3 regions of the Paenibacillus sp. ICGEB2008 genome follow, and region 2 is predicted to be linked to each of the others. Evidence: predicted binding sites of a transcription regulator. Region 2 holds the regulator's gene; each other region holds the start of a gene.
What was found. Region 2 encodes LexA, which represses DNA repair genes until DNA is damaged. Its sites were predicted from a motif close to CGAACATATGTTCG; they were not measured.

Region 1 (3,166 bases), on a different contig from region 2:
AACGGACTGTACCATAATCCCTGGCTACAGTTCACATGACAGATCAAAAGCGAAGTCTCAGGCAAGCTTATTCAAGCTCCAGCAATTCCTGTTCTTCCTTGGCCTCCTGCGCCAACTCTTCTTCTGTCGGTGGAGCAATTGTTGTAATCAAATTACTGGCCACCCGGATTTTTTGCTCAATCGTACTAGCAATGTTCGGATTTTCCTTCAAAAATTGCTTTGCATTCTCACGTCCCTGACCAAGGCGCTCGCCTTCGTAGGAATACCAAGCTCCGCTCTTGTCGACAATGTCATGCTCCGTACCGATGTCAATCAAGCTTCCTTCTTTGGAAATACCCTCACCGTACATAATATCCACTTCGGCCTGACGGAAAGGAGGCGCAACTTTGTTCTTCACGACTTTAATACGTGTGCGGTTACCCACGATGTCGTTACCCATTTTCAAGCTTTCGATACGACGAACATCCAAACGTACCGTAGAGTAAAACTTCAAAGCACGTCCACCTGGTGTAGTTTCAGGGTTACCGAACATAACACCTACTTTTTCACGGAGCTGGTTGATAAAGATAGCAATGGTTTTCGATTTATTAATGGCTCCAGACAGCTTACGTAATGCCTGTGACATCAAACGCGCTTGAAGACCGACATGGGAATCTCCCATTTCGCCTTCAATCTCTGCCTTCGGTACAAGTGCCGCTACAGAGTCTATGACGATAATATCCACTGCCCCACTACGCACAAGAGCTTCGGCAATCTCCAATGCCTGCTCACCTGTATCTGGTTGCGATAGTAACAACTCATCAATATTGACACCCAGCTTGCTCGCATACGACGGATCAAGCGCATGCTCGGCATCGATAAAGGCGGCTTGTCCGCCTGTTTTTTGCACCTCTGCGATAGCATGAAGAGCTACTGTCGTTTTACCGGATGATTCCGGTCCATATACTTCAATAATCCGGCCTCTTGGAAAGCCGCCCGTTCCTAACGCAATATCCAAAGCAATCGAACCACTGGGGATTGTTTCCACTTGCATGTGAGTAGACTCACCCAACTTCATAATGGAACCTTTACCAAATTGCTTTTCTATTTGACGGAGCGCCATATCCAGCGCAGCACGACGATCTGACAATAAACTCACATCCTTCATTGTTTGTACTTTAATAATACCTTGTTTTGACACGCTTGCCAAGCATTTTTTCGAACATACATTCGTTTTTTTATTTCCCACAACTCTCTTCTATAATTAAACCTTTCTCATAAAACGAAAAAAGAACCGCTGGCAAAAAGCTTTGCAACGGTTCTTCCGATAAGAAGATTATATCATGAATATCTATCTAAAACAACTCATCGATAATTAAGAGAGTTTCTCGTTCTCTACCAATCGACGCCACAATCTGTACAAGATAGCTTTGACGGATCGCAAACGGATGGTCTCACGGTTACCGCTTAAATTTAGCTCATATACCTCCGTTTCCTTGTCACGCTGAGCAATACCAATATACACCAGACCAACTGGCTTCCGCTCGGAATATCCGGGCCCAGCTACACCAGTAACGGAAAGTCCGAAATCACTGTCCATAATCATTCTTGCCTGCTCTGCAAGCACAAGGGCTACTTCCTTACTCACTGCGCCTGGCGCATGGTCGCCTTCCAAATAATCATAGGGCACATTGAGCAATTTCATCTTCATTTCATTGGAATAACACACGATTCCACCTTGAAACATAACAGCACTGCCAGGTATAGAAGTGATGTGTTCCATCAGCATACCGCCTGTACAGCTTTCCGCCGCACTCACAGTGAGTCCGCGTTTGGCCATTAAATCTACAATCACCTTCTCCAGCGTAACATCTTCACTTGCATACATATATTCGGAAAGACGTTGCTGAATTTGTACTTCCGTGGCAGTCAGCTTAATTAAAGCTTCACTCTCACTGGCCGCCTTGGTGGATATACGGATCGTAACTTCCCCTTCCTTGGCATAAGGAGCAATCGTGGGGTCCGTCTGGGATTGGATCAGATCTAGCAAGCGAGTTTCAAGAGCTGACTCACCGATCCCTGCGAATTTTAGCATTTTCGAATAAATCGGCATCTCCTCACCGCTCAATGCCTGCTGAAGCAACCAAGGTTTGGCATGATTTGCAAACATAGGTTTAAGTTCCTTAGGCGGTCCGGGCAAAACAACATAAAATTTACCGTCCTGTGCAATCGCATCCCCTATAGCTAAACCTGTCTCATTTTCAAGCGGAGTGGCTCCTTCAATAGAAAGCGCCTGCCGGCGGTTATTCTCGGTCATTTCGACCCCGCGGTTCCGGAAAAACTGATCAAGCTTGTCCATGGCAAGACGATCTATCTGCAATTTCCGCCCCAATACAGCCGCTATCGCATCTTTTGTCAAATCGTCCTGAGTTGGTCCCAGCCCACCAGAAAACAAAATAATATCCGCACGCTTCTGAGCAAGTCGTACCGCTTCCTGAAGTCGATCCATGTTATCGCCAACTACAGTCTGAAAATATACATCAATGCCGATTGTAGCTAGCTCTTGTGATAAATATTGGGCATTTGTATTTACTATTTGTCCAAGTAATAACTCTGTTCCTACTGCAATAATTTCAGCTTTCATCAATTCGTCCTCCTATGATGCGTATATTGTGGGAATTATGTAAAGAAACAGCAATAAGTTAAGTCCCTATTGCTGTTTCCATAAGATTTATCCTGTTACACTTTAGAGGAGCTCAGCAAATGGATATTCTTTACAAAGTAATCAATACCCGAATAAATGGTGATTAACACAGCTGCCCATATCGCTATTAAATCAAACGGAATACCCAGAAAAACAAACGGGAAATTATTAATGAGCAGTGCTACAATAGCAACGATCTGGATGATCGTCTTTAATTTCCCCCAATTGCTTGCAGCAACCACAGAGCCATCCAATAAAGCGATCTGTCTTAGACCCGTAACCGCAAACTCACGACTGACAATCACAACGACAACCCATGAATCAATTTTTCCCATTTCTACCAAAGAAACCAAAATAGCAGTTACCAACAGCTTATCAGCAAGGGGGTCCAACAGCTTGCCCAAATTGGTGACCATATTATTTTTACGAGCCAAATATCCGTCAAGGCCGTCTGTGCTGGCTGCTACAAGGAAAATAATAGCC
Region 2 (3,166 bases):
TATCCATTACAATTATTGGTTATGGGTCCTGTTGTTCGAGCCTTGTTTATAAAGTTTATAAAGAAAAGCGGGCAAGTGGGACCTTATAAAAAAGTATTAAATTAAATAATAGAGCAAATCCATTGCAGCAATGTTAAGCTAATGAATGGTTTTACAGCTAGAAATGCTTAAGTTATGAAAATCGGATACAAGTTTGAGGAAGCTATAACTGGCGGGATTGGTAGTTTGGTGTATTATTTAACACAAAAAAAGCAGGAAGAATTCTTCCTGCTTTTTGCTTGAAAATAATTATTAACGTCTGCGTTGTCCATCATTCACGCTAAACAGATTAACAGCCAGTGCGTTACCTCTTGCACGCGCATTGGCTCTTTGGTTGGAACGGATGTTTAATCTTCTTCTTCTCAATTCACGGTTGCTGTGTCTTCTGCTCATAATATCACCTCCCTTCAAAGAAATGAAGGTACGGTTAAATCTTAATGATGTTTATGCTTACGCTTGGAAATTTTGATATTTAATGCGTTAGTTGCGAGTGCATTTCCGCTTCCTGTTTTAGCAGCTGCGGCTTGAAAGACTTTAACGACCAGATATCTGTTTTTCCCGATGCGATGCTTATACGTTTTAACTCTATTTCTGATCATCTGCATAACTCCTTTGCTTTAGGTCTGCTATATACATATGTCAATTGTGCTAGTAATGTATCAGCATAAATCTACTAAAGACAAAAAGAAGCTAGTACCTATGTTCCTAAATGTTTAACAAAAAAAGCTCATGCTAGCCTGCGTTCGCCTTCCCAACTTTACGTTATAGAGGAAGGCCACCGTAGGTTCATATGTGTCAAATTTCCATTTGTTTAGCTAATAAAAGTAAACAGTTTAAGATCAGAGTGGAACTATCTCGGATATGGGGCGGATATAATAGTAGAGACAATATAGGTTGCTGAAAAGGAAAGAATAGTTGGAGACACATACATAGTAAATATAAAACCGGCTCGCCTAGGCGGCCGGTTTTATATTCGTGGTAGTATAACGGGGAAGAAAGCACGATAAATCAGTGGAAGTCCCGGAAGAGTCCAACAACCTTGCCCAATATGCTGACGTGTGTCAGTCGAAGTGGCTCAAAGGCTGGATTTTCAGGTTGAAGCCGGATATGATCTTTTTCTTTGTAAAAGGTTTTAACTGTAGCCTCGTCTTCATCTGTCATAGCTACTACAATGTCTCCGTTATCAGCGGTCTGCTGCTGACGCACGATTACATAGTCTCCGTTAGCAATACCAGCTTCAATCATGCTTTCGCCTACAACAGATAACATGAATATTTTATCCTCACCAACAAAGTGTTGGGGAAGAGGAAAGTAATCTTCAATATTTTCTGTCGCCGTAATAGGAAGACCAGCGGTTACTTTGCCGACGACGGGAACACGACTAATGGAGTAATTAATCAAGTTGCTGTTATCCGATTCGTCTTGACCGAGTAATTCAATAGCCCGTGGTTTCGTAGGATCGCGGCGAATGAGTCCTTTTTTCTCCAAACGATCCAAATGACCGTGAACCGTAGAACTGGAGGCCAATCCGACTGCCTCGCCTATTTCGCGCACAGAAGGGGGGTATCCCTTTAGACGCACTTCATTGCGGATAAATTCAAGAATGGCCTGCTGGCGGCTCGAAATCTTAGACATACCGTATCAACCCCATTTAGTAACGTTTGGGAAAATTATAGCATAGAACCTCCGTTCGTACAAACATAAGTTCTAAATAATCCTTAAAAATATTCACGAACTTTTGTTCTCTTTTCTATTGAACAAAACAAACGTTCGTGTTATATTGTGAAAAACATAAGAACAAACGTTTGGAGGACGCGGCCAATTATGAAATATAGCACTTATCAAAGTATTTTTCCGATGAATTTAGAGAATTTACAGGAGACCCGAAAAGAGGGTAAGGTACGTTTGTTACAGGCTCTTACTAATACTCTTTTACTCAAGCTTCTTATTCTAGTAATTATCGTTTGGGTTGCAGGGGCAGGTGTACTTACGGTTTTTGCAGCACCTCCAGTTTCCAATGAAGAAGTGATTAAGCTGACTGTACAACCTGGAGATACGTTATGGAAGATTGCCGTGAATCATAAACCGGAACGAATGGATACACGGGTATATATTGAAGGAATTGTACGTATTAACGATTTGGAGGATCGGGGGGTGCAGGCAGGTCAGGTACTTAAGCTCCCACCCTTCTGATCTATAAGACTATAGAGCTTGTCAAGGAGCGCAATGAGGGAGCCTTGACAAGCTCTTTTCTACATGTCAAAGTGTATTATATCTTTGCTTTTATGGAGGGGACACAATTTGGATATAGACAGTTTGGTACAGCGCATTAATGAATTAGCGCGCAAAGCAAAAGCCGAAGGATTGACGGAAGAGGAAACCACGGAGCGCGCCAACCTTCGGGAAATTTATTTAGGCAACATTCGCCGTAATTTTCGGCAGCAACTTGAAACCATTGAATTTGTGGACGATGATACGTCGAAGGGAAATGGCGGGCTGAAGCATTAATGTTGCTAAAGCCTGCATCATTTGCCTTTTGTTATTAGGTATCTTTCTTGGTATCTATATAGATCAGCTTTAAGGCAATTGTTTTAATGTAATATTTATTGGGAAGGGAATTGAGAGATGGCCCGATCATTTGAAAGAAAAGTACGTAAAAACACAGCGCATTTAAATAAAACGCGCAAGAAACAAGGCATTCAAACCATTAACGGCGCAGGTTCAGCAATGGACATTTTCCGTGGCCGTAATATTACTGTGCCAATCATGCTGGCTGGTCTTGCTGTATTGTACATGCTTATGAGTTACTTTTTGACTAAGACCGGCATGCGGGGAATGGATTGGCTGGTATTTGGCTTGTACTTGATGCTGGCTGTTATCTTCTTCATTCGCCGACCTTATTTAAAAGTGGGAAAAGATACCCTTTATATGTTAAAAGGTGGCAGAGAACGGCCGATGACGGCAGGGGACATGAAAGCCATCAAAATTGAAAAGGGTTACGTTACCGTTGAAAGAAAAGGGAAGGGCGGTAATTTTATTTTCACAAAATCACTGGGACGCTATGATACAGATGCCATCGCAGAGCGCCTTGAAAAATTTGCACTATCCAATCAGATACAGGTAGATA
Region 3 (3,166 bases), on a different contig from region 2:
AGCGGCAATAGAAGGTCTGTTTTGACCGCACGAAATACATCCTCGTATCGCCAGCGTCGCTGCACGATATCCAGTGAAGCCCGAATCAATTCCACCAAGGGATGATGAAGTATACTTCTCCGCTGGTCCAAAAATACTGGAACCTGATACTGCTTGAATATCGGTTCCACCCATGGCTCATAATCTTCAATATGACGCACAAACAGGGCCATTTCCCGATAACGCGCACCTTCATCGCGGGCCAGGCGGCGCATTTCGCGTACGGCTCCTTCCAGCTCGGCGCGGCGATTTGCCGCAGCATACAGTTTTATGCCCTCCGGTTGTGTATCTGTCCATTGTTCTCGCAGTTGCTGTAGCCGCAACCGTTGTTCCTGATTCCGCAGCCCTGTGCGATGTTCGAAATTAGCCTCCAAATACGCCAACGCTGGACGTTCTTTAAACCTAGGCATTGGATCGGGGCGTAATAACTGTGTCTGCGTTTCAATCATCAGCTCCTCTGCCATTCCTTTAAGCTTGACGTAGGTAGCCGCTGAAGGATGAAACAAATCCAGCTCATGCGGAAGCTGTCCACTTTCGTAGCTTCGGTTACAGGTCAGCGCCACTGTCAGCGAAGAGGCGTGCAGCATAAGCTGCTCCACCACCTTGTATTCATGTGGTGTAAACCTCCGGTAGCCATCCATCCAAATGTCTGCTCCGCGCACGAGGGAAGACTGTGCAATCTGTTCTGTCAGCATGCGAAGTGTATCTTCACCATCGATATATTTAAGCGTCAGCTCCCGTTCAAAATCCTCATAGATTAGACTGATATCCTTGAGCTTGCCTCTTAAAATCGGAGTGGACTCCCCCGCAGCATGCATTCTATCCAGTTGCTCCGGTACAGACCGAGCATCATTTCCGTACTGCTTTAGCTCTGTGAACAACGTATTCAACCGATCCACAAAACCGAGTTGGTCTCCCGAATCTTTAAATAAACTCAGTTCATCCTTGCGACGACGAATAATTTTATATAAAAGCATCTTCTTGCCTTCTTCTGTTACAGGCATCAGTGCTGAACCCCCTGTTTCCTGCATGACTAAATAGGCAAGACGATGGAATCCCATCACTTGGGCGCGCACCGACCCCTGAATACCGTTTCCGACTTCGGTGAGCAACGCATGCTCTGAAGCAAATGACGATTGCTCAGGCACAAGTAACAGCATAGGCTTACCTAGCGGCTCCTCGCGTAACATAGAGGTCATTTCATTACGGATTAACGTGCTTTTACCACTACCAGAGCGGCCAATCAATAAGCGGACCGACATGATGCCGCCTCCTTTCCAACCAACAACATTCTATTAAACAGTATAGCATATCAGGCAAAGGAGAAAAGAACGTACGTTTGCCATGTTGTAGCAATTGGGCTCTTCTCAAAAACAAACAGTCCCGCAGGATGGCTTGGTGCAAGCCTTCTCTACAGGACTGATGTATACTAAAAATGAGTTTGTTTTCACCTATTTATCTTTATCGCCTAATAGTAGATTAACTTTGACAAGGGTATGGAATCTACAGCTGTGTCCGGCTGCGCACCTCAAAAATGGCAAATTTCAAATAATGACCTTCCTCCACACCCAAAATTTGGGGATGGTCCTTCCCTGCCGCTCTCCAATCTACCAGTCGGAGGATTTTGCCAGCATCTGCAGCCGCTTCCTTAATCGTGTCCAAAAACAGCTCCGGCCGCATATGGAACGAACAACTCGCCGTTACCAAATAACCGCCCTCATTGACGAGCTTCATTCCGTGAAGGTTGATATCTTTATATCCACGTGTAGCTCCTTTGACAGCACTCTTCGTTTTGGCAAAAGCCGGCGGATCCAGAATAACTACGTCAAAGGTACGTCCGCCACCCGCAGTCAGCGGCTTAGATGTATCTCCTTTGCCGCCCGCTCGCGCGGTGCGTTCCTCTACACCTTTAACCTGATTACGTAAATATTGAAAAGCATCGTCGACGACAAACTCGACGCGATCCTCAAAACCGTTCAGCTTCACATTATCCCGAGCACTTTCAATCGCATGTTCAGAAATATCAAGACAAGTTACTTTTTTCGCACCATGTTTACACGCATTGAGTGTAAAGCTACCAGTATGTGAAAAACATTCCAATACAGTTGCACCGTCCCAGAATGGGAATTCAACAACCTTACCACTTTTATTCACAGGCTTTATGACCGTTGTGCCGTCATCCCCTGGGTTTGCAGCTACTTCTTGCAACGTAATTCCGCTACGCGCTCCCCAACCTGTCATCAACGGCGCGATGGCCGCACGATTTTCACGCTGGTCAAAGAAATACCCGGTCTTTTGTCCCTCTTCGATATCGACCTTGATTTGTAAGCCATTTTCCGTCACCACCACATGGCGCGGGCAATCGCCGTACAAAGGACCCTTCGTCTGTTCCAACCCTTCCAGCTCACGGATGGATACATCACTACGCTCATATATACCAACTGGTCCCATTACTTCAACAAGTGCATCTCTGATTTCTTCCCTGCGCCGATCCATGCCAAGCGTTAACAGCTGAACGACCAATACATCACCAAAACGGTCTACAATCAGCCCAGGCAAAAAATCAGCCTCGCCGTACACCAAACGATAAGCGTTTCCTCCGGTCACAAAGCGTTCGCGGTGCTCCAAGCAATTGCGGAAACGTTGGGCAAAGAAGCTTTGGTCCATCACTTCTAGCGGCTCATAGGACATCACACGCACTGTAATTTGTGAAGCAGGATTATAGTAACCTGTCGCCAAATAACGCCCCTGATGGTTCAGGATGCTGACCAAATCACCGGCTTCTGGATCACCCTCAATCTTGGCTATTTCATTTTTAAACACCCAAGGGTGTGCTTGCTCCAGCCTTTTTTTACGGCTACGCTCTAATATTACTGAAGGCAAAATCCTTCACTCCTATTCTTGGATTACTCAAAGTGTTAAAACATTTTGTTCGATAGGGGCGCGGCTCCGCCGATTCATTTGGTCTTACGATCGCTGGCGCTTCTCCAGCTTCAAATGAACCGCTTCGCTACTGCCCGCCTGTATGTCGACGTCACGCTTTAAAAGCTTGTGAAGATACTACAAAATGTTCGTTCCATAAAAAACTGCTCGGCCATGCTTGTCATGGCTGTCCTAGGTAGATCAT

Region 1: recA (recombinase RecA) is a predicted target of LexA. The motif match lies at 1,199-1,212, and genes of this name have one in related genera.
Region 3: addB (helicase-exonuclease AddAB subunit AddB) is a predicted target of LexA. The motif match lies at 1,368-1,381, and genes of this name have one in related genera.

Annotation. Positions count from the first base shown of each region.
Region 1 covers NZ_AMQU01000022.1:125,222-128,387, reverse strand. The annotation lists gene recA (recombinase RecA) at 68-1,129, opposite strand; gene C400_RS0119715 (competence/damage-inducible protein A) at 1,355-2,623, opposite strand; gene pgsA (CDP-diacylglycerol--glycerol-3-phosphate 3-phosphatidyltransferase) at 2,719-3,166, opposite strand, start outside.
Region 2 covers NZ_AMQU01000016.1:408,823-411,988, forward strand. The annotation lists gene C400_RS0116945 (DUF2798 domain-containing protein) at 1-105, shown strand, start outside; gene C400_RS27995 (hypothetical protein) at 292-432, opposite strand; gene C400_RS28000 (hypothetical protein) at 474-638, opposite strand; gene lexA (transcriptional repressor LexA) at 1,048-1,674, opposite strand; gene C400_RS0116965 (LysM peptidoglycan-binding domain-containing protein) at 1,864-2,232, shown strand; gene C400_RS0116970 (DUF896 domain-containing protein) at 2,341-2,547, shown strand; gene C400_RS0116975 (hypothetical protein) at 2,665-3,166, shown strand, end outside.
Region 3 covers NZ_AMQU01000026.1:176,497-179,662, forward strand. The annotation lists gene addB (helicase-exonuclease AddAB subunit AddB) at 1-1,301, opposite strand, end outside; gene C400_RS0121595 (class I SAM-dependent rRNA methyltransferase) at 1,543-2,922, opposite strand.